4 regions of the Providencia sp. 2.29 genome follow, and region 1 is predicted to be linked to each of the others. Evidence: predicted binding sites of a transcription regulator. Region 1 holds the regulator's gene; each other region holds the start of a gene.
The links. The regulator CRP, encoded in region 1, controls carbon source genes, mostly activating them, when cyclic AMP is high. The targets are predictions, from matches to a motif close to ATGTGANNNNNNTCACAT.
Positions count from the first base shown of each region.

Region 2: a site for CRP is predicted at 4,154-4,171, ahead of ompW (outer membrane protein OmpW). Genes of this name have one in related genera too.
Region 3: a site for CRP is predicted at 5,895-5,912, ahead of rbsD (D-ribose pyranase). Genes of this name have one in related genera too.
Region 4: a site for CRP is predicted at 5,531-5,548, ahead of I3B46_RS16955 (PTS sugar transporter subunit IIB). Genes of this name have one in related genera too.

Region 1 covers NZ_CP065420.1:369,998-377,674, forward strand. Annotated here, with positions in the region: gene I3B46_RS01575 (aminodeoxychorismate synthase component II) at 1-448, shown strand, start outside; gene argD (bifunctional acetylornithine/succinyldiaminopimelate transaminase) at 578-1,792, shown strand; partial or broken gene I3B46_RS01585 (IS256 family transposase) at 1,874-2,014, opposite strand; gene I3B46_RS22615 (cytidine deaminase-like fold-containing protein) at 2,433-2,558, shown strand; partial or broken gene I3B46_RS01590 (IS5/IS1182 family transposase) at 2,973-3,107, shown strand; gene I3B46_RS01595 (hypothetical protein) at 3,133-4,107, opposite strand; gene crp (cAMP-activated global transcriptional regulator CRP) at 4,303-4,935, opposite strand; gene I3B46_RS01605 (OsmC family protein) at 5,240-5,644, shown strand; gene I3B46_RS01610 (phosphoribulokinase) at 5,718-6,584, opposite strand; gene I3B46_RS01615 (YheU family protein) at 6,642-6,860, opposite strand; gene I3B46_RS01620 (hydrolase) at 6,857-7,677, opposite strand, start outside.
Region 2 covers NZ_CP065420.1:2,281,113-2,288,789, reverse strand. Annotated here, with positions in the region: gene trpCF (bifunctional indole-3-glycerol-phosphate synthase TrpC/phosphoribosylanthranilate isomerase TrpF) at 1-433, shown strand, start outside; gene trpB (tryptophan synthase subunit beta) at 514-1,704, shown strand; gene trpA (tryptophan synthase subunit alpha) at 1,704-2,510, shown strand; gene I3B46_RS10480 (BON domain-containing protein) at 2,736-3,050, shown strand; gene ompW (outer membrane protein OmpW) at 3,371-4,009, opposite strand; gene I3B46_RS10470 (YciC family protein) at 4,425-5,177, shown strand; gene I3B46_RS10465 (SulP family inorganic anion transporter) at 5,250-6,971, opposite strand; gene I3B46_RS10460 (septation protein A) at 7,200-7,677, shown strand, end outside.
Region 3 covers NZ_CP065420.1:63,166-70,842, reverse strand. Annotated here, with positions in the region: gene rbsR (ribose operon transcriptional repressor RbsR) at 1-976, opposite strand, end outside; gene rbsK (ribokinase) at 980-1,909, opposite strand; gene rbsB (ribose ABC transporter substrate-binding protein RbsB) at 1,991-2,881, opposite strand; gene rbsC (ribose ABC transporter permease) at 2,906-3,868, opposite strand; gene rbsA (ribose ABC transporter ATP-binding protein RbsA) at 3,865-5,379, opposite strand; gene rbsD (D-ribose pyranase) at 5,387-5,806, opposite strand; gene ravA (ATPase RavA) at 6,087-7,601, shown strand; gene viaA (ATPase RavA stimulator ViaA) at 7,604-7,677, shown strand, end outside.
Region 4 covers NZ_CP065420.1:3,584,374-3,592,050, forward strand. Annotated here, with positions in the region: gene proS (proline--tRNA ligase) at 1-86, shown strand, start outside; gene chbG (chitin disaccharide deacetylase) at 127-882, opposite strand; gene I3B46_RS16935 (6-phospho-beta-glucosidase) at 879-2,267, opposite strand; gene chbR (transcriptional regulator ChbR) at 2,324-3,175, opposite strand; gene chbA (PTS N,N'-diacetylchitobiose transporter subunit IIA) at 3,191-3,532, opposite strand; partial or broken gene chbC (PTS N,N'-diacetylchitobiose transporter subunit IIC) at 3,566-4,925, opposite strand; gene I3B46_RS16955 (PTS sugar transporter subunit IIB) at 5,025-5,342, opposite strand; gene nlpE (envelope stress response activation lipoprotein NlpE) at 5,709-6,365, opposite strand; gene rof (Rho-binding antiterminator) at 6,638-6,901, shown strand; gene tilS (tRNA lysidine(34) synthetase TilS) at 6,973-7,677, opposite strand, start outside.

The DNA of each region.
Region 1 (7,677 bases):
GCCTACACACCTAGTGATCTCACCAGGCCCTTGTACGCCTGATGAGGCAGGGATCTCTCTTGAAGCAATTAAATATTTTGCAGGGAAAATCCCTATCTTAGGCATTTGTCTTGGTCATCAAGCGATCGGTCAAGCCTTTGGTGCAACGGTTGTGAAGGCTAGAGAAGTGATGCATGGCAAAACATCGGCTATTCATCATAACCACCAAGGGGTATTTAAAGGTTTAAATCGGCCACTAACAGTTACACGTTATCATTCTCTCGTTATTGCCGCAGAAACATTACCAGCGTCTTTTGATGTCTCCGCATGGTCACTGAATAACGGTGACGTAGATGAAATTATGGGAATACGTCATAAAACTCTGCCAATTGAGGGGGTTCAGTTTCACCCAGAAAGTATTCTGAGTGAACAAGGCCATGAATTACTGAATAATTTTTTAAAATATTAGTTACTCACTGTATCTATAAAAAAATAAATTCATCCCCATCACTCGCTTTGCTATTGCTCTTTTGTGATTTTTTATTCATATTTAATGATTATATTTTCACTTAGGCATTGGATAAGGCAGGTGAGGGGTATGAAAGAACCACAAGCAGTAAATCGGCAAACTTATGATCAGGTTATTTTACCTATTTATTCTCCAGCGGAATTTATTCCTGTCCGTGGGGAAGGTAGCCGAGTTTGGGATCAGCAAGGTAAAGAATATATCGATTTTGCTGGTGGGATCGCGGTATTGGCATTAGGCCATTGTCATCCTGCATTAGTTGCTGCTGTTCGTGAGCAAAGTGAGAAACTATGGCATGTCAGTAATATTTTTACTAATGAGCCAACCTTAAGATTGGCACAGAAGCTGATCAATGCGACGTTTGCTGAGCGAGTGTTCTTCGCCAATTCAGGGGCGGAAGCTAATGAAGCTGCGTTTAAGTTAGCGCGCCATTATGCCATTACCAAGCACAGCCCATATAAAACCAAAATTATTGCGTTCAAACAAGCTTTCCACGGGCGTACTTTCTTTACGGTTTCAGTTGGAGGCCAAGCGAAATATGCGGATGGTTTTGGGCCGAAACCTGCTGATATTATTCATGTGCCATTTAATGATCTCGATGCCGTGAAAGCGGTGATAGATGAAAATACCTGTGCGGTGGTATTAGAGCCTGTTCAAGGGGAAGGTGGTGTGACTGCTGCCACGCAAGAGTTTATGCAAGGTGTGCGTAAGCTATGTGATGATAACAATGCATTACTGGTATTTGATGAAGTACAAAGTGGTATGGGGCGCACTGGGCAGTTATTCTCTTATATGCACTACGGCGTGACACCGGATATTCTGACTACAGCTAAGGCTTTAGGTGGCGGTTTCCCTATCAGTGCAATGTTAACAACCCATGAAATTGCGCAAGCTATGGGGTTGGGAACTCACGGTACCACTTATGGTGGTAACCCATTAGCCTGTGCGGTTGGTAATGCAGCATTTGATATTATCAATACAAAAGAGGTACTTGATGGTGTGACAAAGCGTCGCGAATTATTTGTTGCTCATTTGAATAAGCTGAATGAGAAATATAATATTTTTGCTGAAATTAGAGGTATGGGGCTATTAATTGGTGCAGAGCTTAAAGGGGAATTAAAAGATCGTTCGAAAGATATTTTACAAGCTTGTGCCAATGAAGGATTAATGATGCTTAATGCTGGCGCTAATGTATTACGTTTTACGCCATCGTTAATTATTTCGGAAGAAGAAATTAATAGTGGTATGTTGAAATTAGAAAAAGCGATTGAACGTATTCTGAAATAAATACATTTTTAACACTCAAAGAGGTTAATACCTCTTTGAGTCTTTTTGACCCTATAAATAATTTGGGGTATTTGCCTTTCATTAAAGGTGACCGTTTAGGCGGTCACCAAATACAATAATAAAACGGCTCATTGCCTGTTTCCCGTTTTGAATTGGCATACTCTACTTTTTAGAGGCCGATTCAATCGCTAAATAAATGGCTTTACGCACAGGATCATTAGAGCCTGATTGAGGGGGATTTTTTCATGCTCAAGGTGTTTAGTTAATTCCACATTTAATGTTGTTTCAACGGTCAGTTTAGTTAGCCGTCGAGTGAACTGATTGAGCCGCTTCTCGTTTAAATTCCGCCCTGAAGTTACGTCGAATTTGCTTTGTTATACATGTCACCTGTTAAGTTATGCAGTGTATAATAACAGCTCTATTTAGGTGGCCAAATTAACTATGCCACTACACATACATCTATTCCGAAGGTGAAAGCGGAATTAATTAATAAATAAAGAAAAAAGCGAAATATTTAAAGATACTAACCAAGGAAATAGACCGGATTATTTTTTAGGTGATAAAAATCGTCCAACGTTAATTAACGATAGAATGAAACTAAAGTAGAAAAAATCCTAGCAAATATGTATCGAATGGAAATATGGCTTCTGCTCATGCTGAAGTTGGTACTATTCGTAAGCATATGAAGATTATTACCGTTAGTCGAGATATGAATATGAGGGTGACAAAAGAGCCTGTATGTGGATATTGCCGCAATGGCAGATAAAGAAGGATTGAAATTATCAGTCAGCCGGATAATCAACGACTCGGCTTGGTGTGTGAGGGTAAAGTGACTGCCTGCCGTAAACCCGAGCTCATTCTGCCACTGACCACTAATAATCAGCTATGGGCGGGGGCGCAAGTACCCCATGGTATACTGTCTTGATTTTACCGCGTGTTCTTTAGCTGTTTGTGTTTTTACAGTACAATCACCTCGACTATAGACTTAAAAATCCTTAACTGTTCAATCAGTTACCAGTAGTTAATTTTATCTACTGAGATTTGATTTCACTTATTCAATAAATAACTTCATTGGCATGATTCAGCCAGCCCACACACTGGATGTCGGCAACAAGCGTTATATTTTTCGGGCTAAAAATCTAATTATCGCTGTCTCAATTAAGGAGCTGTGGACAAGTAATATTGGCACGTAGTTGAAAATGCCTTCCTGTAAATTTAGAAATACCGAGCCGTCGCAACTCGGTATCACAAATTAACAAGCAATTATGAAAACATGATTGCCTTAGCATGTTCAGTCATGTGGCTCCCTATATGATTTATTAAAAAATAAACAGCAAAGGTCAACATGCCTTAGCACTTTTTGTATTGATATTTTTTGTATGATTAATGCTAATTTCTTTCTTTGGCATTTTATCGATATTTGTTTTGCGCGGATCGGCAGTCGAAGGGGATAATGCCATTCCACTCAGGTCTCTTTTTACCTGCCCATTGATAATCACTCGCCCCTTGCCCTGAGAATGAGATGAAATAATGTCAGTAGCCTGATGAATGGAACGTTTTTTTCTAGGTTGATCTAATTCCTGAGTGATAGTCGGTATCTTGAGGGGAATTCGGCTTCCTTTTTGATGTGCGATTGGTTTTGGGGGCGTGAAATTTTTAATTATTGCCTCTTTCTCGGATTGAGTTTGTGCTTTTTTATCCATATACCATACTAAATCCAGCTCTGAGTAGTCAGTGCCAATAAGGCTTGCATTGAGTTCTAATTTTTTCAGGTGGATCATTGAATTCACCTTTAGTGATTCAGCAGAATAACTATTAGCATCTAAATTAGCAGCAACCCTCTCACATTTAGATCTCAACTGCTCAAGTTTTTGTCGAAGATCCGTTGTGGGTCTAGGTATATTTAGCGAATGAGCTGACTGGTTACCACTCATATTACAATCATGCTCTTTAATCGTATTTGTTGAATGCTTCGATTTTAATGAATAGTTCAATGGTAACGATAATGAGGGCAGAGAAGGGAGTTGACTCTCCTTTAGGATATTGGCGATATTCATTGCCGCATCGATTTTAGCTTGTCGCTCTTTAAATGCGTTGTCATCGAATTTTACTGGTGTAGGTAAGGTGATTGATATTGGCTTAATGCTATTTGTTTCGTTAAGAAACTTATATTTTGCCTCTAAATTATTTCTTTTTATCCGGCATGATTCAGAGATTGTCTCAGGGGTCATATTGCCACGCTTTAGCATCTCTGCATGAGCCGTGATTGTTTGGTTGATATATTTTAGGGATGGACGATGTTCACTTATTTTCATTTTAATAAAACCTTCAAATAATAGTATATTAATTATTCTAGATTTTATTTTTTAGTAGATATGAATAATATAAAATAACGATATTAATGCTATTTTCTGGTTTTTCGGTGATGTTGAAGCAAAAATGGCTCTATATCAAAGATATAAAGCCATTATGCAATCGCGGTCTTACCAAAGTGGTGAGACTAATATCGGTTAACGAGTACCGTACACGACAATCGTTTTACCGTGTGCGGAGATCAGATTTTGGTCTTCTAGCATTTTCAAAATGCGACCAACGGTTTCGCGTGAACAACCAACGATTTGGCCAATTTCTTGGCGAGTGATCTTAATTTGCATTCCATCTGGATGCGTCATCGCATCGGGCTGTTTCGCTAAATTAAGCAGAGTTTGTGCAATACGGCCTGTCACATCAAGGAAAGCAAGGTTACCGACTTTTTCTGAGGTGGTTTGCAGGCGACTTGCCATTTGCGCAGAAAGGCGCATAAGAATATCAGGATTGACCTGAATAAGTTGACGGAATTTTTTGTAAGAAATTTCAGCGACTTCGCAGGCACTTTTTGCTCTAACCCAAGCTGAACGTTCTTGTCCTTCTTCAAATAACCCTAGTTCACCAATGAAATCTCCCTGATTTAAATAGGAGAGGATCATTTCTTTGCCTTCTTCATCTTTGATTAAAACAGCCACTGAGCCTTTAACGATATAGTAAAGGGTTTCTGCTTTTTCACCCTGATGAATCAGAGTGCTCTTGGATGGATATTTATGAATATGGCAGTGTGACAAAAACCATTCAAGAGTAGGGTCTGTTTGTGGCTTGCCGAGAACCATTAGCGTTATCCTCTGTATGTTAATACAGCCATTCAGTTAATTGTAACGAGAACGGCTGGTTTTTAAAGTCACTAGCTTAGCATATTAATTCGCATTATAGAGCAAGTTAATACCAACACTATAATATTATCAATTGAAACCTTGAGTTTTGATCTTAACCCTATCAGGTGGAACTTTGTTTGTAACATATTCAACCGAGAAAGTCTTGCTTTTATCGGTTCAGCATCTTAAAGCAGCTATTTGATTGAAAGTATTTATGCAACAATGTTATCTTTTAGAAAATATTTTCCTAGGGGAATTAAATATGGAAGCAAGAGTTAAATGGGTTGAAGGTCTCTCATTTTTAGGAGAATCAGCATCAGGCCATCAAGTTATGATGGATGGCAATTCAGGTGATAAAGCTCCAAGTCCAATGGAAATGGTGTTAATGGCGGTTGGGGGGTGTAGTTCAGTGGATGTTGTGTCTATTCTACAAAAAGGCCGCCATGACGTAAAAGGTTGTGAAGTTAAATTAACCTCACAACGCCGCGATGAAGCTCCACGTTATTTTACCCATATCAACTTACATTTTATTGTAACTGGAACGGATTTAACGGAAAAAGCGGTTGAACGTGCAGTTCAACTTTCGGCTGAAAAATATTGCTCAGTCTCTTTAATGTTAGAAAAAGCGGTTAAAGTTACCCACAGTTTTGAAATCCAGAATCAATAATTTATTTATTAATTATATAATTTTTTTAATTCATGATGCTTATTTATTAAATAATAATAAGCATCATCGGCGCTTAATCGTGTTTCTGCTTTATTAATTTTTCAACGAGAGGTGTCATAATTAATTCCATGGCTAAGCCTAATTTACCGCCAGGAACAACAATGGTATTCATTGCTGATATAAATGAGCCGTTTAACATGGACAGTAAATATGGGAAGTCAATTTGTTCCAGCCCCCTAAAACGGATCACAATAAAACTTTCATCTTGTGAAGGGATCGCTTTCGCAGAAAATGGGTTTGATGTGTCGACAGTGGGGACGCGTTGGAAATTAATATGCGTACGTGAAAATTGCGGCGTAATATAGTTGATGTAATCCCCCATTGAACGAACGACGGAGTCCATGACGGCTTCACGTGAATGGCCGCGTTCGGTCGTATCGCGGATCAACTTTTGAATCCATTCAAGGTTAACAATTGGTACAACGCCCACCAATAAATCAACATGTTGTGCAACATCATTTTCTGGCGTCACCACCCCGCCATGCAAGCCTTCATAAAAAAGAATATCACTGTTCGCAGGCAGGGACTCCCATGGCGTAAATGTACCGGGTTGAAGCCCATACGGTACCGCTTCATCATAGGTATGCAGGTACTTACGCGATTTACCATTACCATGTAAGCCATACTCTAACAGTGTCTGCTCTAATAAGGCGAAGTCATTGGCTTCTGGACCAAAGTAGCTGATATGGCGGCCTTGCTCTCTCGCCTTGCGAATAGCCATGTCCATTTCAGGCCGAGTATAACGATGGAAACTATCACCTTCTAAGGTTGCGGCTTGAATATTTAATTGGTGGAATATTTTACGAAATGCCAGACTTGTTGAGGTGGTTCCAGCACCGCTAGAACCGGTAATTGCAATAATGGGGTGCTTTTTTGACATCGTGGACTCCCTGTGTTGCGTTACGTCCACGCTGTTTAAGCCATGAGCGAAACGGGGTTACGGGCGAAACTGATTTTTAGGCATAAAATTAACAGATTCGTGCAATTCTGACCAGACTAGCACAATTTCCCCAGAAACTAACAGCCGTTTCACATCATCCACTTTCTGCTGTAACGTCTTTTCATGCTCGCCGTAATCCGTTCCTTCACGGAGCACATAAGCTTCAATTAGGTTTTCCAAAGTTTCAGGTGCTAAATCTTTCCAAGGAATAATCATGATTGTTTATCCAAATACGGTGTTAGCCACTGTGGAATACGTTTCTCTAGCCACATTTCTGGCTTTCTTAAACTACCACTAACAAAACCAACATGCCCACCATGCTCTGTCATTTGGTATTCAATATTAGCAGGTAAACGTGAGATATCTGGCACGACTTCAGGTGCCATAAAAGGGTCATCTTTTGCGTGAATAATTAATGTTGGTTTTGTAATACGAGGCAGCCTTGGTAATGCACTGCATTTCTGGTAATAGTCGGTCGCATTCTCAAAACCATGAATTCTTGCGGTGATCACATCATCAAATTCACGAATACGTTTTAGCTGCTTTAATTGTAGCAAATTAAGCGGTAATGAACCCGGGTAGCGAACGAGTTTACGTGTTGCGTTACGCTTTAATCCATTAAGTAAATAGCGTTGGTAAAATTGAGAAAACCCTTTTTCCATACGGATTGAGCAAGGCTCTAGCATTAAAGGTGCGGAAACAACAACACCTGCATCAATATCGGCGTCATCACCATTTTCTGCTAAATAGCAGGCTAACATATTGCCACCAAGAGAATAACCAACAGCCGCTGTCGGAACATCCCCCCAAGTCTGCTTTAACCAATGCAAAAAGTAACGTGCATCACTGGTTTCGCCAGAGTGATAGATCCGTTTTTGGCGGTTAGGCTCGCCGCTGCAACCGCGAAAATGCATAATCACACCCAGCCATCCCTGCTTTTGGGCACTTTCAAGCATCCCATGCGCATAGGGGCTTTTAAAGTTACCTTCTAAGCCATGAAAGATGACTAAACGAGGTTTTTTGCTTGCCTGTT
Region 2 (7,677 bases), 1.9 Mb from region 1:
TGTTTTCCGTGACCAATCTGCTGATTTTGTTGCCCATATGGTCGAACAGCTGGCTTTATCAGCAGTGCAGCTCCATGGTTATGAAGATGCCGATTATGTGAAAAATCTACGTAGCCATTTACCTGAGCATTGTGAAATCTGGAAAGCCGTCAATATGTCACAACCTGATTTCAGCCAGTTTGATGGGCAACCGATTGATTTGCTGCTACTTGATAATGGTCGTGGCGGCAGTGGTCAAACTTTCGATTGGAGCAAGATCCCAAATAGCAGCCAATTTCGCGTGATGGTTGCAGGAGGCTTAAATGCCGACAATTGCCGTCAGGCTGCGACACTATTATGCAATGGATTGGATTTTAACTCAGGCGTTGAAACTGAACCGGGCATCAAAAGCGAGAAAAAACTGAATCAAGTTTTCAGTTCATTAGCACTCTAATCATCAAGAAAAGTAGCGCAATAGTGACTAAGAACTGAAATTGAATATGAATAGCATGACATCAAGAGACGAATAATAATATGAGTAAATTAGACCCCTACTTTGGTGAATTCGGTGGACAATATGTTCCTGAGATTTTAATTCCAGCCCTTAACCAACTGGAAGATGCCTTTATTGAGGCTCAAAACGATCCGACATTTATTAAAGAATTTCATGATCTCCTTAAAAATTATGCCGGTCGCCCTACTGCATTAACACTCTGTAGGAATTTAACCGAAGGCACTAAAACGAAACTATATCTAAAACGTGAAGATCTACTTCATGGTGGCGCACATAAAACTAACCAAGTATTAGGCCAAGCATTATTAGCTAAGCGAATGGGTAAAACAGAAATTATTGCTGAAACGGGTGCAGGTCAACATGGCGTCGCAACCGCTCTAGCGTGTGCTTTGCTTAATATGAAGTGCCGTATTTATATGGGGGCAAAAGATGTTGAGCGCCAATCACCTAATGTTTTCCGTATGAAGCTAATGGGTGCGGAAGTGATCCCTGTACACAGTGGCTCAGCCACCTTAAAAGATGCTTGTAATGAAGCGCTTAGAGATTGGTCTGGCAGTTATGATAAGGCGCATTACTTGCTAGGAACAGCGGCAGGCCCACATCCATATCCAACCATTGTCCGTGATTTTCAGCGTATGATTGGCGATGAAGCAAAACAACAGGTACTCGAAAAAGAAGGAAGGCTGCCTGACGCCGTGATCGCTTGTATTGGTGGCGGCTCAAATGCAATTGGCCTCTTTGCATCATTTATTCCTGAAGAAAATGTGCGCCTTATCGGTGTGGAACCTGCGGGTTTGGGTATCGAAACAGGCCAACACGGTGCACCACTCAAGCATGGTCGCGTCGGCATCTACTTTGGTATGAAGTCACCGATGATGCAAACGGATGAAGGGCAAATTGAAGAGTCCTACTCTATTTCCGCTGGGCTTGATTTCCCATCTGTTGGACCACAGCATGCACATTTAAACAGTATTGGGCGAGCGGATTATGTTTCCATTACCGATGATGAAGCCTTAGCGGCCTTTAAATTGCTATCACGTAAGGAAGGTATCATCCCTGCATTAGAATCATCACATGCATTAGCGTATGCACTAAAACTCGCGGAAAAAGAGCCAAATAAAGAACAATTACTGATTGTGAACCTTTCTGGCCGTGGCGATAAAGATATTTTTACCGTACATGATATTTTAAAAAGTAAGGGAGAAATCTAATGGAACGTTATACTCAACTTTTTGAACGTTTAAACCGCGTTAACCAAGGTGCTTTCGTTCCGTTCGTAACATTAGGCGATCCTGACGCTGAGCTATCCTTAAAAATTGTAGATGCCCTAATTGCTGGTGGCGCTGATGCATTAGAAATTGGTATTCCTTTCTCCGATCCTCTCGCTGATGGTCCTACTATCCAAAATGCGAATTTAAGGGCGTTTAAAAGTGATATTACCCCAACATTGTGCTTTGAACTTTTGGCTCGGATAAGGCAGAAACACCCTGATATGCCCATTGGCTTACTTGTCTATGCCAATTTGGTCTTTAGTAATGGCATCGATAACTTTTATTCACGTTGTCAACAAGCTGGTGTCGATTCAGTATTGGTCGCAGATGTTCCTATGCGTGAGTCAAAGCCCTTTCGCGAGTCTGCCTTAGCACATGGTATTGCGCCTATTTTTATTTGCCCGCCAAATGCTGATGAGCCATTACTCAAGCAAATTGGTGAATATAGCCAGGGCTATACTTACTTATTATCAAGAGCAGGAGTGACAGGAACAGAAAAACGTGCTGAGACACCATTGACTAACTTAATTAGTCGGTTAAATGAGTATCAGGCAGCACCACCACTACAAGGATTTGGTATTTCTGAACCATCTCAAGTTAGCGAGGCAATCGCTAATGGCGCAGCTGGTGCCATTTCAGGCTCTGCCGTAGTTAAAATTATCGAAAATAATCTTCATCGCCCTGATATTATGCTGGCAGAACTTACCCAGTTCGTGGCAAAAATGAAGGCAGCAACACAAAAATAACGATCCCCCCACCCTCGATAAACGCCATATCCTGTATGGCGTTTTTTATTTACGATTTTAATTTGCCATTACGGACGTCTATAAGTTGAATTTTTTCCACTTTCTACTGATACTAAAATTATCAGCGAGAAACTAATTGTAATCATTGTTTATTATGCTGATAAGATCTTGTTGGATGACTTAACCATCACGTATTTTGGCGTTTGACACCTTAGGAGATAAAGGATGAAACTATTCAAATCTGTTAGTGCATTACTTGTCGCTTTCTTTATGGCTTTCACGCTAGCTGCTTGTGCACCAACCGATAAATCTGAAGGCACTGGTGGCTACATTGATGATACTGTCATTACGACTAAAGTAAAATCTGCCCTACTGGCTGAGAAAAACCTAAAATCAACTCAGATTAGTGTTGAAACCTTTAAAGGACGCGTGCAATTAAGTGGCTTTGTCGATTCTAAAGCAGATGCAAATAAAGCCATAGAGGTCACTAAAAAAGTAAAAGGCGTCCAATCTGTCATTGACTCAATGAAAATCCGCTAATACATCATCAATCAACCATTATAAATATCAGCTCAAATTGGGCTGATATTTATATCAGAAATATGTCTTACATATTTCCTAAAAATAATAATTACGTTACTTTAATACATTAACAATTGTTGGTATTTTGTTATTTTATCGTTATAAAAAATAGAGGTTATTATTTTCTATGAAATCGTATAATAGATAAATTACATTTTTAGTTAAAAAAATATTCCTAATTTGTATCCAAAAAAAATCCGAGAATAAATATTCTCGGATTTACTACTACATTCCATTTCAAGTTAGGCATCTGCCTATTATGCATCCTGCAAATTCGATTAGAAGCGGTAACCTACGCCAAACATAAATACGAATGGGTCAAGGCGAGTATCAACTTTTTGTTGAGCGCCGTTAAATTTAAATTTAACATCCGTATCAATATCCATCCACCAAAGAGAGGCGTTTAACATCCAATTTTCAGTCAGCATGTAGTCCATACCGGCTTGCGCTGCAAAGCCCCAAGAGCTAGACAGGTCAAGGTCACTCAAGCCCAGCTGTTTTGCCCCTGAATTAAATTTCTCATCAAAGAAGAAAGTATAGTTAATACCTGCACCTAAGTAAGGGCGTAATTTATCTTCTTTACTACCAAAATAATATTGTGCCATCAAAGTAGGTGGTAAATGATGAACTGTCGCAATATTGCCTAATTCACCTAAACTAACTTTATGCTCGAATGGCGTTGCAGCTAATAATTCCACACCGATATTATCGGTAACCATGTAGCTGAATGTCAGCCCTAATTGAGTATTATTATTTGCATTAAAATGACCTAGGCCACCTAATACATCATCAGAGCCTGCATTCGGACGGACAGTTGCAGTACCTGCACGGAAAATAAAATCGCCAGCTTCATGAGCAAATGAAGCAGCTGGTGCAAGCGTTGCGGCAGCTAAGACAAGCGCAGTGAGTTTTTTCATTATTAATCCCATTCCTGTGTTTATTATTTTGGTTTAAATATACCGTTTAATTTTATTTAATGTTCAAATCAAGATCACATCTTTTAATAAAGATAACCTAATCTGACTAAGTTGAATTTATTATTCCATTTATAATTTTTTTGATTTTGATGTAAATCAATTTTTGTTATATATACTTTAAAATAAGAATTGATTACCTCACTTTTAAATTTAATACACCACTTAAAGTTGCATTTAAAATATCCCTTAATAAAGATAGTAAAAATAAATGAAATCGCCTTTGCTAATCAGCCTTCACGCTGACTGCTCCTTTTTTGCTCACCCCCAGTCTTTTCTGATCTTTCTCTACCTATGCGATAGATACTCAGTTACAATCAGCTAAAATTTTATCCCGTTTGTAGATAGGAGCAGTTACATGTCCATTTCGGCCAACTCACTCATCAATGATAGTGTGAATTTTTTCAAAAATCAGTTAGGTGGCCTATTCACAATAGCGCTGTTAGCAGCTGTTGTGAGCGTTATTATTTACGCTATATTGATACCCGATCCACAACTCTTTGTGACTTATCTTGAATCTCTTAAAAAACTCACTGAAGTAGGGAGTCAGGGCGCCCAATACTGGTTGGAAAATATGACAGATCAAGAAAAAAATGCGATCATCCATGTTTTCTTTGGTACACTCCTCCCCACTATCTTAGGTAGCACCATATTAATTTGTGGGGTTTTATCCTATATCAACCGTCTTTCACGTGGTGAAGATATTACTGCTATGCAAGCCCTATCCTCATCATTGCCAAAAATCCCTTCTATTTTTTTACTCGTCCTCATTTGCTCTTTGCTTGTGCAGATAGGGATTAACTTGTTTATCGTTCCTGGGGTTCTTCTTGCAATTGGCTTTTCCTTAGCCCCTGCCGTGCTAATCAGCGAAAATGTGAGTCCATTTAGCGCAATAGGTAAAAGCTGGAAAATAGCCTATGCAAATTGGCGTATCATCTTACCTATGATTATGATTTGGCTAGCATCACAAATGCTGATCGCTTTACTTTTTAATATGTTTGAACTGAATTATATCGTATCTAACGGGATTTCATTTTTTGTCAATAACCTGATTGCAGCCTTTGTCCTGCTTTATTTTTTCCGCCTATATATGCTGGTGAATCTCAAATAGTGTTGTTCACTGGCACCATAAAAAAACTGCACCTAGTTATTATTAGGTGCAGTTTTTCATTTTAAATCGAAACTAGAGCGTAACTTGTTCTTCCATCTCTTTTATCTGTTTTTGTTGCTTACTTTGGATCAAACGGATAGCAAAATAGATATCAGGTACGACTAACAGATCATCATCTGAGCGACTAATTTTATTTTTCTCTAGCCAACTGTTGATTGATGTTCTTCTCCCCGCGAGTACTAACGTCACTCCTTTTGCCTTTAATCCAGTCACGATATCGTTCAAGGCCGAAAAAACACTCACATCATTATGAGTGAAACTAACAGCAGCATCGACAATCACCCATGCAGGACGTTTAGGCTGGTTATCCAAATGCTTATTTAAACGCTCTTTAAAATAGTTAACGTTAAAATAGGTCAATGGAGAGTTAAACCGGTAGATAAGCACGTCTTCAACAGGTTGAACGCCATTATCTTTAGAAATCGAATGCAACATTCCTTGGTCATCGACCCCTAACAATTGGTCTGTTGGGCGAAAAATAACTCTGATAAATTGTAATAACCCCAGTAAAACTGCCAATCCCACGCCGTTAATCAACCCTGCCACCAGCACTGCACCTAACGTAAAAATGCTCAGTGTAAAGGCTTGCTTATTACGTTTACGCATCGATAAAATATTACGAAAACTAAGTAGTGACCATGTCGATACAACCAGTACCATTCCCAACGCTGGCATTGGGATGTACTCTAATAGATCAACCGAAAATAAAAGTACGATTAAAATAGCTAACGCCGCAACAATAGAGACGAGTTGGGTTTTACCCCCCATCATATCATTAACGGCAGTACGGCTGCTGGCGGCACTTACAGCAAATCCTTGTGACAACGCTGAGGCGAGATTTGCCATTCCCAATGCTCGTAACTCTTGATCGGCATCGACAGAATAGCCATTTTTACTTGCAAAACTTCTTGCCGTCATCATAAAACTAACAAAGCTAATAACGGCTAAGTTAAGTGACGGAGTGATCAGGTCACGCATTAAACCAGGATCAAACTGCGGCATTGGAATAAAAGGTAACCCCTCACCTAAATCCCCTACAATACTGATACCATATTTTTCAATATTAAACACATAACTGACCAAGGTTGCCAAAACCATTGCAATTAATAGTGATGGCCACAGATTACGTACTTTTTTGATCACAATGATAACCGCGAGCGTCGCAACTGACATCAGTAACGTAGGAATATGACTATCTAATAGCGCGGTAGGAAACGCCACCAAACGTTCAATAAAACCGCTCGGTAACTGAGTAATACCAAATACTTTCCCTATCTGGCTGACAATAATAGTTAATGCGACTCCATTTAATAACCCTTGCAAAATAGGTCGTGATAAAAAATCAGCAAAAGTCCCTAACCTAAATCGTGCGGCAATTAAACACCAAATCCCTGTCATCAAACTCATGACAATTATCAATTGCCATCGCGTCGCATCATCCCCCATAGCTAAAGGACTGACCGCCGCAGCGATTACCGCACAAGTCGCCGCATCGGGACCAATAATTAACTGTTTAGATGTGCCAAATAATGCGTAGATAATCATTGGAAAAACACAGGCATATAACCCTATAATCGCGTTTATTCCCATGAGTTCGGCGTACGCAATTGCAACAGGCAAAGCGACTGCAGCAACCGATAACCCCGCTTTTATATCAGGACCAAAATCAGCAAAACGATAATTAAATAACGTTTCTAAGCCGGGCATCCAGACAAACAGTCTCGCCTTTATCATTGTCGGAAAACTCTCTAAAAATTAATGAGTTAAATTATTATAAATACTATATATATCCGATATATTAAAGATTATCTATCACTTATCTCAAATAAAAGTAAAATAGTGCAAATATGATTGGTAACAAAGCATGTTTATTGGTAAAAAGAAGCAAATTTTTAACAATTAGCGCAAAAATCAGTTAAACTACCCCATTATTTTTTATGCAAGGCCTCGGTAACCACGGTTATGAAACAACTTATTGATTTTATCCCTCTGGTGATATTTTTTATTGTCTATAAAATTTATGGTATCTATTATGCCAGTGGTGCTCTATTAGTAGCGACGCCTCTTGCGTTACTCGCAACTTATTTAATTTATAAGCACGTCGAAAAAGTGGCCAAAATCACCTGTCTGATTGTGATGATTTTTGCTTCTCTCACTCTTATTTTCCACACGGATTCTTTTATAAAGTGGAAGGTGACCATTATCTATGCACTGTTTGCACTGGCATTATTGATTAGCCAATGGTTTACTGAAAAACCATTAATTCAACGTATGTTAGGCAATAATCAAGAAATTAGGCTGCCAGACAACATTTGGGTCAAGTTAAATAGTGCATGGGTGATTTTCTTTATTGCATGTGCTGCGCTGAATGTTTATATCGCATTTTGGTTGCCTTTAGATGTTTGGATGAATTTTAAGGTATTCGGTTTAACCGCTGGCA
Region 3 (7,677 bases), 310 kb from region 1:
CAACCAGTTTGGGCGTCAACACCAAAACGTTAGCGTCGGCTTCAGGGTTATCCATTCGAAAAATAAGCTGGTCGACAGCCAATTTACCCAATTCATCTTTTGGTTGATGAATCGTCGTTAATGGCGGGATCATATAAGGTGATAAGTCGATATCATCGTAGCCAATGATTGAGATATCATCAGGTACTTTCAGTCCTTTACGAAATATCGCCTGATAAGCGCCAACGGCCATGGCATCATTCCCGGCAAAAATAGCTTTAGGTGGGTTAGCAAGCGCCAACAGTTTATTCATTGAATTAAAGCCACCAGCAAATTCAAAATCACTAAAAATAATATATTCATCAGGAATATTCAGCGATGCTTGCTTCATCGCCTGCATGAAACCTTGGAAACGCGCACGTGCTGGTGATTTGTCTTGGGGGCCTGCGATGCAAGCAATTTGGGTGAACCCCGCATCAATTAAATAACGTGCGGCAATCTCCCCGCCAAGAAAAGAGTTATCTTGAATAATATCGCCATCAGACTCAAAGGGAGACCAATCCATCATCACGGTAGGCACTGCGGGATAACGGGAAAGAACCTCTTTTGATGGCCCCTGAACTTCTGTACACATCATCAGTAAACCATCAACGCGTTTCTGTAATAGTGTTTCTAAACTATGATTCATCCGCTGAAGGTCGCCTTCAGTATTACAGAGGATCAAACTATAACCACGTTCATAACAGCTGCGCTCAACCCCACGAACCACTTCTGCATAAAAAGGGTTATTACTGGTTGTTAGTAACATACCTATCGTATTAGTACGATTCATTTTTAAGCTACGAGCTAACGCCGATGGAGCATAATTTAGCTGCTCAATCGCATTTTTGACTCGTAATGTCACACTTTCGCTGACATAGCGATTTTGGTTGATGACATGAGAAACGGTGGATGTCGACACGCCAGCAAGGCGCGCAACATCTTTCATTGTTGCCACAAGCTATTCCTGTTGAGTTAAAAATGCATCGATTTCATTGCGCCATGGTACAGAGGGTTGTGCACCGGGTCGAGTTACCGCAATTGCAGCCGCTGCATGAGCGAAAACAATAGCCTCAGCATCACTTTTCCCTTCAAGTAAAGCGGTAACATAAGCGCCATTAAAGGTATCCCCTGCCGCAATTGTATCGACGGCTTTCACTTTAAATCCAGCGATAATTTTACCTGTTGAACCTTTTTCACTATACCAAACGCCTCTCGCCCCTAACGTAATCATGACTTTACTGATACCTTTATCATGCAATACTTGAGCTGCCGCTTGTGCGCTCTGATCATCTTTGACGGTAATTCCAGTCAAATGCTCCGCTTCTGTTTCATTTGGCGTAATAATATCGACTAAAGCAAGTAACGAGTCAGGAAGAGCTTGGGCAGGTGCAGGGTTTAAGATTACTTTTGTACTGTTTTTTTGTGCAATTTCCGCTGCTAACTGAACCGCTTCAATAGGGGATTCTAATTGCATCAGTACGGCATCTGCATCAATGATTTTTTGCTGATAGTGGTTCACTCTTTCTTTAGTTAAATGCGCATTGGCTCCAGCATGGATACCAATTACGTTTTCACCTTGTTGGTTTACAAAAATCAGTGCAACACCCGTTGTTTCATTATCAACGACATCAATACATTCAACATCAATATGATCATTTTTGAGCTGCGTTTTGATGCTTTGCCCAATGCTATCGTTACCGACGCAAGCAATAAATGTTATGTCAGCACCACTTCGTCCAGCAGCAACCGCCTGATTCGCACCTTTACCACCAAAAGCAACCTGATAGTGATTCCCTCTAACCGTTTCTCCCGGTTGCGGAAATTGCCCGATGTTTAGAATATGATCAGCATTGATACTACCTAAAACCACAAGTTTAGCTGCGCCCATAACATTTATTTCCTTTTGCCTTTTTTATTTTATTCGCAAATAGAGCAAACCGCCGTTAAGGATAACGGCGGTTAATCTTTATTACTTTTTAACAACCAGTTCTAGTTCTACAGGTACTGTTGGCTCGACCTTTTCACCTTTCAAAACTTTATCGGCGATTTGTACACCTACAATGCCAATTTGATCAGGGCGCTGTGCAATTGTTGCGCCTAGTTTGCCCCCTTCAACCGCTTTAATACCATCATTGGTTCCATCGAACCCGACAACTAATACATCATCACGTCCTGCGGTTTGTAACGCTCTTAGCGCCCCTAATGCCATTTCATCATTTTGAGCAAATACCGCTTGCACAGTAGGATGCGCTGTCAGTAGGTTTTGCATCACGTTTAAGCCTTTTGTTCTATCGAAATCAGCAGGCTGGCTGGCTAATACATTAAATTTATGCTCTTTTGCACCGGTATTAAAACCTTCACCGCGTTCACGAGCTGCGGAAGTTCCTGTGATCCCTTCGAGTTGGATCACTTTGGCGTCGTTACCTGTTTTTTCAGCGATAAAATCTGCCGCCATCTTACCGCCCATTCGGTTATCAGAAGCGACATGACTGACTACATCACCTTTGTTAGCTGCGCGGTCTAGGGTGATAACAGGAATTTTTGCTTTATTGGCCATGATAATGGCATTCCCAACCGCATCTGAATCGGTCGGGTTAATCAACATGAGTTTAGTGCCACGAACAGTTAAATCTTGAACGTTAGCTAGCTCTTTAGCAGGGTTATCTTGAGAGTCGAGTACTATTAGTTCGTAACCTAATTTATCGGCTTCTTTTTGAGCACTATCTTTCATTGTCACAAAGAACGGGTTGTTCAGTGTGGAAATAACCAGAGCGATACTCTCTTTCGCCATCGCATTAACACTCACAGTAGCACTTAAAGCGACGGCTGATAGCAAGGTTGCGAGTTTTTTCATTTTCATAATCGTATTCCTGTAGGGTATAAGTTACTTTTTATTATCAACGAGTACGGCAAGTAAGATGACAACCGCTTTTACAATCATTTGATAGTTTGATGATATACCTAGTAAGTTTAAGCCATTATTGAGAAAACCTAAGATAAGAGCACCAATCAAAGTTCCAACAATGCGTCCTTTACCACCAGCCAGACTTGTACCGCCAAGAACAACAGCGGCAATTGCGTCAAGCTCATAACCATTACCAGCCATTGGTTGTGCTGACGACAGTCGAGCAACTTCAATAACACTCGCCAATGCCGCTAATAATCCACACAGGGCATAGACAATAATTTTAATTCTGTCGACATTAATGCCGGATAAGCGCGTCGCGGCTTCATTTCCACCCAATGCATAGATATATCGACCCAAACGGGTATGGTGTAATAGATACCATGCCGCGGCAAACACAATGATCATCAACCAAACAGGGGTCGGGATCCCGAAGGGACGACCAATACCAAACCAGCCGAAAAGATCTGCATTATCACTGAAACCTGTATTGATCGGGCTACCATCTGTATACACACGTGTCACCCCCCGCAATAACAACATCATGACTAATGTCGCAATAAAGGCTTGAACTTTACCTTTGGCGACAATCACCCCCGTACAAGCACCAATAGCAGCCCCAAGGGCTAATGCTCCCGCAACAGCGACGAAGGCATTCACATCAGCCCCCACCATCGATGCCGCAACAGCCCCTGTTAAAGCCAGTAATGAACCAACAGATAGGTCAATACCGGAGGTTAAGATCACCAACGTCATCCCCACAGCCATGATGGCGTTAACCGATGTCTGTTGCAGGATATTAAACAGGTTATTAAGGGTGAAAAAATTCGGGCTAAGGGATGAAACAATGGCAATTAACACTAATAATGCAATCAGTGATTTTTGCTCCATTAGCCATGCTTTACTGAACCAACGTTTTGAGGTTGTGGTATTCGATGTCATTCTGATAACTCCTGAACTGAGCCGTAGCTTTTGCCAACAGCGGCAGCCATTAAGACTTCTTGAGTGGCCTGTTTAGCTGAAAACTCACCGCTAATATGCCCTTCATGCATAACGAGAATGCGGTCACTCATCCCAATCACTTCTGGCATTTCAGAAGAAACTAAGATGATGCTCAGCCCTTCTTTTTTAAATTGGTTAATTAATTGATAGATCTCTTTTTTAGCCCCAACATCCACACCTCGAGTTGGTTCATCTAAAATCAGGACTTTAGGCCTTGTCATCAAACCACGCGCAATCGCGACTTTTTGCTGATTTCCTCCCGATAGGTTGCCAATAATCTGATCCATGGAAGGGGTTTTGATATTAAATAAGCGAATAAAGTCACCGACCGTCTGTTGTTCTTCTTTATGTTTAAGATTGCCGCCAGCACGACTAAAGTAACGAAGTGCTGTCAACGACATGTTCTCTTTGACGGACATGCCTAGTACTAAACCGTCACGTTTACGATCTTCCGAGATATAGACAATGCCGTTATTTAAACCATCTTGTGGCGTTTTTAATGAAATACTTTTGCCATCAAGGCGTACTTCACCTGATTTTTTTGTCGCAGCGCCGTAAATGATCTTCATTAATTCAGTACGCCCTGCTCCCATCAAACCAGAAACGCCTAGAATTTCACCGCTTCTCAATGAAAAGCAGGCATTATCGACACCAGGGCCTGATACATTTTCAACCTGTAAGCGAACCTCTCCCACCGGAACATGAATACGTGGGTATTGGTCTTCTAATTTACGGCCCACCATCATTTCAATCAGTGTTTCTTCTTCTAATTCTTTGACAGGTTTTTCACCGATAAATTGTCCATCACGAAACACGGTTACATCATCACAGATTTCAAAAATCTCTTTTAAGCGATGAGAGATATAAACAATTCCACGCCCTTGCGCTTTAAGCTCTTCAATAACTCGAAAGAGTGATGCTGTTTCCGTATCTGTGAGGGCATCCGTTGGTTCGTCCATGATGATGACTTGCGATTCAAAACTTAACACTTTCGCTATCTCAACCATTTGCTGTTCGCCAATAGAAAGCTCAGCGATCAATTGATGGCTGTCATAATCCAAGTTCAGGCGTTTTAGTAGCTTATCGGATTCACTGAACATGGTTTTCCAGTCGATTTTGCCGAATTTATTAACAAATTCGCGACCAAGGAAAATATTTTCAGCAATTGTCAGTTCAGGGATCAAATTAAGCTCTTGATGAATAATACCAATCCCTGCTTCTTGTGAATTTTTAGGGCCATGAAAGACCACTTCTTTCCCTAAATAACGGATAGCGCCAGCATCTTTACTATAGATACCTGTAAGCACTTTCATCATGGTGGATTTACCCGCACCATTTTCACCGACTAGCGCCATCACTTTTCCTGGGTAAACTTTAAGTGCAGCACCGTTTAGTGCTTTTACTCCGGGAAAAGACTTTTCAATGCCAATAAGCTCTAATAAAGGCTGCATACACACCTCAAAACGTCACACCAGAACAAAGGATCACATTAGCAAAAGGTGAACACTCCCCTGTTCTAATCACCGCTTTGCTGTCATGAGTCATTTTTTTAAAGCTTTCATGACTACAATATTCCACTGTTATTGGTTTTCCTTGGGCAAGCTCTAATGCCTGCAAATGTGCCAATATCGCATGTTCCATTTCAGGATTAACGGTCGTGATCTCGCCAGCCAAAATTGCCTTTTCAATCTGCATCTCTTGAGTAATGACACTCAATACCGACATCAAATCGGGCAAACCTTGTGTAATAGCTAAATCAATACGTTCAACCTGCTGTGGTATAGGTAACCCAGCATCAGCAATTGTGATATGGTCGGTATGACCTAACTTTGCTATCACGGATGTAATATTGGAATTAAGCAAAATACCTTTTTTCATTGTTCCCGCCGTTTCCTTATGAGCGAAACGTTTCGCTAAATCTAATCATAGATAAGAAAATGAACAACACAATGTTGTTGGCTAAGATTTGTGATCACCATCGAAACGTTTCGTTAACGCCAAAAAGAGAAGAAAAGATGAAAGTATTGAATTAGTTATAGCTGAATCGTTTTTGTTGATAGTGAGTCTAAATCAAAGAAAAATGACAAAATTCGTTGCAAAATTGGCACCTCGATGGATAACCTAGCAATAAATGACATAAATAATAAAAGGAACGAATATGCAGTTAGCGGAAAGAATCGCCCAACTTAGCAATTACCTTGAAAGTGGTTTGTATGAACGCCAGCAAGCAATTCGTTTATGTTTATTGGCCACATTAAGTGGTGAAAGTGTCTTTCTTTTAGGGCCTCCAGGTATCGCTAAAAGCTTAATTGCACGCCGCATGAAGTATGCGTTTCGCCACGCGAATGCGTTCGAATATTTAATGACCCGTTTTTCCACACCAGAGGAAATTTTTGGGCCATTATCCATCCAAGCTTTAAAAGATGAAGGGCGCTATCAACGACTAACAAAAGGCTATTTACCTGATGCTGAGGTGGTTTTTCTTGATGAAATTTGGAAAGCTGGCCCCGCTATCTTAAATACCCTACTCACCGCTATCAATGAACGGAAATTCCGTAATGGGGATGGTGAAAGTGCTATTCCTATGCGTTTATTAGTCACCGCATCTAACGAGCTTCCTGATGCAGACAATAGCTTGGAAGCGCTATTTGACCGAATGCTTATCCGTATTTGGCTCGATAAAGTACAAGAAAAACAAAACTTCCGAGCGTTGCTGACAGGTAAATCCCCCCAAGATGAGTCACTGGTTCCTGAACACTTAAAAATCAGTGATGATGAATATAAAGAGTGGCAACAGCAAATCCCTAAAATTACGCTGCCCGATCACTGTTTTGAACTTATTTATCAACTCCGCCAGCAACTGGATGCCACCGATAAACACCTTTATGTCTCGGATAGACGCTGGAAAAAAGCGGTCTATTTATTACAAGCCAGTGCGTTTTTTAATGGGCGAAATACCATTTCACCCCTTGATATCATCCTATTAAAAGATTGTTTATGGCATGACATGCAATCGATGAATGCCTTACCTCAATTACTCAAGTCCATATTAGAAGAAGATGGCTGGCAACAGAGAAAACTCTCTCGTGAAATAGAAATGCTCTACCAAGAGTGGACCTCATCAACCCAAGATCAAAACAATCAAAATGCTTTTAAGGTCAATAAAAATACGCCAATGTTTGCTCGTAAGCCAACGTACACTCTTCCAGAAAATATCAAAGAGGGGCGTTTAACGCTATTTTTGCATAAGCCACTACAGTTACATGATATAAAAGTAACGTTTATTACCACGGATAAAAAGTTACTGACTCATTTTCTAACGAAAGGTACTACTCTATCAGCTCACCTCAATGGTATTGGTTTTGCACAAGAAATTGCTGCTGAAATTAATAACTTAAATCAGATTCAGCTATTAGATGTGAGTCACCAAGCTTCCACTCTTTATTTACAAGAATCCACCACCACCGTCGATAAAACGGATAACACACAATGGTTAGAAAAGCTTGATAAGATCCAACAAGATATTCAATCGGCGCGTTATCAATTTGAACAACAACAGCCCAATTTATTTATTGAATCAAGCTGGCTGGCAGGAATCGAAGGAAGCTTTATGAAGTTAACTGAAAAGCTCACTCAGTTACGTAATCAAATAACAGGAAAAATGGCGGATTAACTATGCTGAGTTTAGCCACGCTAGACTTATTGCTTTCCGTTAATGAAAGCCAGCTTATAGAAGAGATTATTATCTC
Region 4 (7,677 bases), 1.3 Mb from region 1:
CTCGCCGTAATGATGAAAAAGCCCTTATCGGTCTTGATAATGTTGTCAGTTTCTTAAAAGAGAAGCTCGCAAATACTGTGCGCTAATCCTTCCTGCCCAACCTATTACCTGATAGGTTGGGCATATTTATGATAAATCTAAATACGAACCAAGTAAAAACCCCTTCTCAGCAATAGCCGCTTTTAAGTTTTTTGACGTTAAAACGTCTAACTCTTTTACTCGGGAATACACATAGCCGCTATTTAATAATTCATTATCAATAAATGCGGGATGGCACATTATTTCGAGTGAACGCTCCCCTCGTTGCTTTGCCTTATGGAGTATTTCTAAAAAAAGCGACTCTGATATGCTATTTGGCTCCCCATAAAAGTCAGCGGAAAACGCATCTGTTGTACGTACTTGAGTATTTTTTATTTTATTGTGGTAACCGACCCGTAATGCTATCCCTTTTTGATTGGCGAAATCGACCATTAAAGGATAAAGGGACGCCATCATATGTACATGATGATGGCTATCAATGTGGCTGGGGGGTTTACCAAAAATATCAATAAACTGATTATATTGGCAGTGTAGCTCTTGCACTATTTCGGCTATAGGAAGTTGATCTGATTTTTCCATCTCCCATATCCACTTCCCTAATATACCGTTACGCACAAGCGAAGGCATTGGCGAACACGGTTTCCCCATTGTAAGGACAAAATGCATTCCTACAGCCAATAATGGCTGCTCTGTGGCTAATTGTGCCGCATGTTGGATACTAGGCATATTTACCATGGCCGTAGTTGATGTCACAATACCATTTCGATGAGCCTCTAAGATCCCATAATTGACCGACTTACATAAGCCAAAATCATCTGCGTTCACAATAAGTAAACTCGTCATACTGCAATGCCATTAAGATGGGGTTTATTCGCACTCCCCTCTTCTTCAAGATATTTAATTACCTTAGAAAAATTCGGTAAATAATGTTTATGGGCTAAAAGAAGTGCTTTAGCCATATCCCGAGCATCATTGTCTGAATGAACTAAAGGATTTAAGTTCATTGCTAATAAAAGCTCATTAAAATCGCCACTCACTGCCGCTTGGCTCGCGGCTATTTCAAATTCTTTGATGCTATAAATTAAGCCGAGAACTTTTTCATCGAACTGAGTCACTCTTTCGTGCGGTGTAACGCCATTACGCCCTAATTTACAGGTCATTTCGACAACCCAATTTGCAGGGATATTACTAATATGGCCGTTATGGGGAATATTCACATAATGCTCGGTCTGCTTGTCATTATACAGTGCATTTATCACTTCACAGGCGGCATCTGAATAATAAGCTCCCCCCCGCAATTCAAGCTGTTTTGGTTTAATTTTTAATTCGGGATCTTGGTATAATTCAAAAAGCTCTTTTTCAATTTTTTGTACAACTTGCGCTCTGGTGCCTTCTTTATAGAATTCCGCCATTTCAATCGCGAGCATTTCTTTATACTTAAAATAGTACTGTAAGTATGAGCATGGAATTAATTTCAAGGCCTTCAATAACCCACTATCAAAGGGTAAACCTGTAATATTTTTTACCGAGCTTGCTTTATAAGCTTTCGAAATAATGCCATTAAGTACTTCATCAAAGCGAGACACGCCGTCGACAAAAATGTCTTTGACAAATACCATATGATTTAAACCAAAAAGCGTTATCGACAAATTATTTTTTTTTGTTAAACCGAGCACATCCGTAATAAACATTTTCAGGCCAATTGGAATATTACAAACGCCTATAAAACGTCTAAATTGCGTATGCCGGTATACTGCTTCGGTTATCATTCCTGCTGGATTGGTAAAATTAATCACCCAGGCTTGGGGGCAGAGAGCTTCAATATCTTTAAGGATCTCAAAAATTACCGGAATGGTACGTAACCCTTTAAATAAGCCTCCCACTCCATTCGTTTCTTGCCCTAAGTATCCATATTGTAATGGTATTACTTCATCTTTCTCTCTCGCTTTTAATAACCCGACACGTAGCTGTGTCGTCACAAAATCAGCATCCTTTAGTGCAGCTTTGCGGTCTAATGTTTTATAGAGTTTTAACGGTATATTGGCATTTTTTATCATGCGCAACCCTAGCTCATAAATGATATCGAGTTTTTCTTTTCCTTCTTCAATATCAACCAGCCAAAGTTCACTAATCGGTAGTTCATGATAACGTTTAATAAAACCATCTATTAATTCAGGAGTGTAACTGCTTCCACCACCAATAGTGACGACTTTTAATTTATGCACCATATTAACACCTACCTATTTTATTAATAAACATTGGCTATCATTTTCACTGGATATCTTTAATAAAAACTTGACTGTAGGCTTTTTCTATATTCACTTGGTGTTAATGATGTCGCCTCTTTAAATTTTTTCACAAATAAACTAGGGCTACTGTAACCTGATTCAAATGCAATATCAGTGATTGAATAATTTGTAATTTCTAGCTGTTTTTTAGCAAAATTAATTCTAATTTCATTAATGATTTGCATTGGCGTTTTTCCGCAATAGCGCTTTGTGGCACGAGTTAAATACTCTTGTGACTTCCCTGTTATTGTCACCATATTTTCTAACGCATTTTCATTAAACATTGCAATTTCATGCATTTCTTCAATCGTGTTTTTTAGCCATTGTGGCGTATCATCATAGACTTTGCTTTCTCTATAATGACGTAGTCTATTGACCACATTAAAGGTTACTACCTCAATAAACTCATTAAATTCACTATCAAGAAAGTTTAATGACGCAATCACTGATTCTATATAAGCCATAAATTCATTTTTTAATGGGTAGGCTTGAGAGGCAACAAAAAATGATGGTAATAAGGGTGAAAAATATTTTTCGAAGAATGACTTTCTTATACCAACATTTAAAATTCTTGTTGCTCCAAAGTCATAGAAACTTTCATGATGAGAGCCAATTGGCAGAAAAACAAAATTCCCTCGTTCAAGCAATACTTTTCTGCCATTAATTTTTTGATAATAACGCCCTGTTAGGACAATCGTATATTCATAATAATCATGCTGATGCAGCCCTGTTGCACTTTCTGTTTTATTATAAATAACAACATGGAAATCCTTGTCATTAAATATATCATTCTCATAGACCATTTTAATCTCTATATTTGAGTTATTAACATTTAGTGTCGGCTGCATCATCATCCCCTTTATTTAATTTATTTTTTTATGGACTTCGATTAACTCCGTGATCAATTCACGAGCAAGTATCGTATTCATTAAGTGATCTTGAGCATGAACAAGTATTAAACTCACTTTAATTTTGCCTTCCCCCATATCCGTCTCTATCATTTTTGTCTGCACTTTATGGGCTTCAGTTAAGGCTTCTTTTGAATCTTCCATTAGCTCCATCGCCTCAACAAACTTGCCTTCCTTGGCATAAGTTAACGCTTTATAAGCGAGGCTTCTTGCCCTACCAGAATTAATGATTAACCCCATCACTACTTCTTCCAGACTGTCAGCAGAGAGTGTTCCATTACTATCTATGTCAATCATAACTTCCCCATTTATTATTCATTTTTAATATATTTAAAACTTCAATGCATTTTTGATCTCTTCTTCACTTTCCGTATTATTTGCAATAGTTTGCGCCTTATTAGAAATAATAACGAAAGGTAAATAAACAAGAACGGAAATACCAAGGTTAAACAGTGCTAAAAATAAAGCAGAAATATTACCATTTGTGTTAAAGAATGCGCCTAATCCTGTTGGCATAGTCCATGGACCTATATTCGTAATCGGCGGAATAATACCTATATAATAGGCAATCACCGTGATTGCGGCTAACAGAGGTTGAATAATGATAAATGGAATAAAAAGGATTGGGTTCATGATCACAGGGATCCCAAATATAATTGGTTCATTAATTTGAAATATCCCCGCTGGTAACCCTAATTTAGCGACCTGCCGATAATCTGCTCGCCGTGAGGCTATAAATATGGCAATAATTAATCCAAGCGTAGCGCCTGTTCCACCAAGGAAAACATAGGAGTCTAATAAAGGTTTTGCCCACAGATGAAATGTCTGCCCCGCTTCAATCGCATCATTAACCGAACCATATTGATTATATAACGCGACATTTTCTAGCGCCCAAGGCGTCATAATCCCTGAGTCTAGTGCTGTAAGAGCCAAAGCACCATGAATACCAAAGAACCATAATAGTGAGGTGAAAATCGTATACGCCCAACCGACAACCCCTCCCAGAGAAGCTAATGGGGTTGAGATCGTATCCATAATAAATTGATGGAAGTGAGTCGCTTGCCCTGCTAGCACCCATGCAATAATCCCTACCACTAATAGTATCAAGAAACCTGGCACTAATGCAGAAAAGGAGCGGCTAACTGCTGGCGGTACTGTATCCGGTAATGTAATTACCCAGTTACGGCGGACAATAAAGGTAAAAGCTTCAGCAATAACTAAGCCAATGATAATACCTGAAATAATATTTGCGCCACCTAGCCAATTCGCACCGATAGCATAGGCACCATTCACATCAAATGGTGTAACAGCCACAAAGGCTGCTATCGCAATAATTCCTGCCGCTATAGAGTCCACTTTGCGTTCTTCAGCGAGAGCCATAGCAATAAAAAAAGGCGTCATTAAAGACATAATCCCTAATGTACCGTTATATAACATTACCGCCGATGCCTTTAAACTTATTAATGAACTCTATTGTTTCTGGTGATAGACGAACACCTAATGAATAGAAAAACGACCCTTCATTAAAACTCAGAAAAACGTTATTAATCAAAACAAACATTGCCCCAATTAACACTAATGGCATTAATCTAATAAAACCATTTTTTATTGCATTGATATGAGGTTGATTACCCAATTTTAATGCGATCGGAAGCAATACTTTTTCAAGAGAAGAGAGCATATGATCCATAGAATATCCTTAGATACTTTAATCACATATCTTGTTTGTATGCATAAGACGACCATAGCAAATAGATAAATAACTGAAGTTGTAACAAACTATAATTGATTAACGTGATTTATTTTTTATTGATGCGACCGCTGCTTTTAAAACACCTAAGCCATCAACTTTTCCATATAAAACCGAATCAATAACTTCAACATTTTTAGTTGGCAGTAAACGCTGGATTTCGGAATGCTTCCAAGCAATTTGAGGACCAAGTAAAACGAGATCTGCATCATTCCCTTTTTGGAGGACAAGCGTTTCAGAAAAAGCTTCTATAATAACGGGAACCTCATACTTTTCAGCTTGTTGCCTCATTTTAGAGACAAGTAGTGAGGTTGACATCCCAGCGGAACAAAACAAGTAAATAAGCTTCTTTTCCACAGTAATCCTCTCAATCATATCGTTCACTTAAAATACCTACCTCTCGCATCAGATATTTTTACGTTTTTTTGTTATCTAAATTCAGCTTGCGTCATTCGCGAGTTGCTTTTAGTTGAAGACATTATACGTAATATCCCTTGTAATGAATATTTCAGGGTTATAGTGAATTGTTTCTGATTGACTAATCGTTATGACGTTCTTCACATTTCATATAAATATATTATTGATAAAAAATATCAATTAATCATATTTTTATTATTATAAATTAAGTAATAATTTAAATTTTCTATTTTTATCCACTTATCAAAAAAAATATCGGCTCAAATTGAGCCGATATTTATTATTTTAATAATAGATTAAATCTATTTATTTACATGCGCTCGATTTATCAAACATAATATCACCTGTTTGCACTAACGCAGGATCAAATTTACCGTCTTCCATTGATGGCCTTACCGTATAGTAACCTTCAATTTCAGCATAAACAGGCGTTCCTCCTGTCACACCTGTTGCACTATAACCTTTCTCAAGCTCTATCCCTGTTGCAGTATAAGTACGGCCTGTTTTACATTCGGTAAATGTTGCTGCATCAGCAAAGTAGCGGTATTCACCTGTTTTTTTGCTTGGTGCGACTTGGGTTAGCGTATAATTCAGTTGTGATTGAATTTTGTTGCCTTCCTGATCAAGCAAGACCATTGATTTATCATCTGCCGATGGTGCAAAGTACGCGCGCTCACCATTTGCATTCGTCATGCGTAATTTATCGCCATCTTTTGCCCATGTGCCCGTTTCATAAAATGTTTGGTCACCATCGCGAGACCCTAAATATACTAATTGCTCTACGTATGTACCATCTTGGTTAACCAGTAGAGTGGCCTCAATTCCAGAACAATCCGCACACGGTAAAATGCCTGTATATGCTCTATCAATATAAGTTACGCTAGGTTGTTTAACGGCTGTTTGGCAACCCACTAATGTCATCACACCGGTCGCCATTAATGCTAAGAATAGTGACTTTTTCATTACCTTTATCTCCTAACAGTTCAATTCTTATATTTTTAGTCTATATCTAATCATAACATTTTATGCAGAGAAAAATGGCGAGATTATTATATTTCGGACTTTACTGATATTAGTTCATTTTTTACCACATACGTTAATCATGAATTTACGTTTTCATCTATTGCTGATTATTGTTATTAAAATTACTGTGCTATTATCCTATGAAGCACATGATGCTTGGTAAAAAATAGTCAAGGCGGCAATAACCGCCACTAACATAGTGGTGAGGGAATATGTCTACAGATACTGAATATCAACCTATCAATTGTGATGATTACGAATATCTTGAAATCGCGTGCCAACGCCAATTGAAACTGGAAATTAAACTTCATGGCGGCGAAATCATTGAGGGGAAGGCCAGCGACTTGCTCTTGCGTAAAAAAGTTGAGTACCTAATCTTAGAGACTCAAGATGGAACAAAAGAGCTTCGTTTGGATCATATCAACACCTTCAGTCATCCTGAGATCGGCACTATCGTTGTCGATTGCTCTCACTAAAGCTCATACTCCATTGAGCCCCTCTACGCCCCTTATGAATGGTCACTGTCATAAGGGGCTCTCTATTTTATTTACACCTCTATTTGATATTCATCGAACTTATCCCAATGGAAGGCAACCCCAATTTCCTCATCTGCAACGAGGCCTTCAGGAGTGATAAAGCACCCAATGGCGGTAATTAATTGTTCATCATAATAAACTAGTGGGGTTCTTTCTCGCATCCAAGGAGAGATACCAAGCTCTTGCCAGATTTTTTTGCTACTTCTTGAATGCGTCCTACCCACAATGTTCAATGTGCCTTGTAAGCCAAAACGAACGGTCACTTTTTCTGTTGGCAGAGGCGGGCGAATTTGCCCTTCATCGGCAATAATCTCAAGTCGCCCTAATCCTTCAGGCAAAATAAAAGGTTGGGGATAATCCCAGCAAAATTGTTGCCCTAATAACGGGTTGATACGACGTACAATCCATAATGCGCCTTGGTATCGACGAATATCGACATGGCCTAACTGACAAATCGGCTCAGCATCCTGACGGGCTAGCGCCACTTCTTGCCAAATGCGTTGTAGTTGATGGTAAGGTGGCATTGGCAAGCGGTGTAGACCAACCCAACGCCTAAGTAGCGCGTTACGTTTCGCTGGGCTGCAATCATGCAAGTTATCAATAAATAGACCACCGCGATAATCCATCATTTCATCCAGCGCATCTTGTAATAGCTCATCAAGCAGCGATTCCTGTTCAGCACATAAGGATGCACTACGCGAAACTGCGGCGGCAAA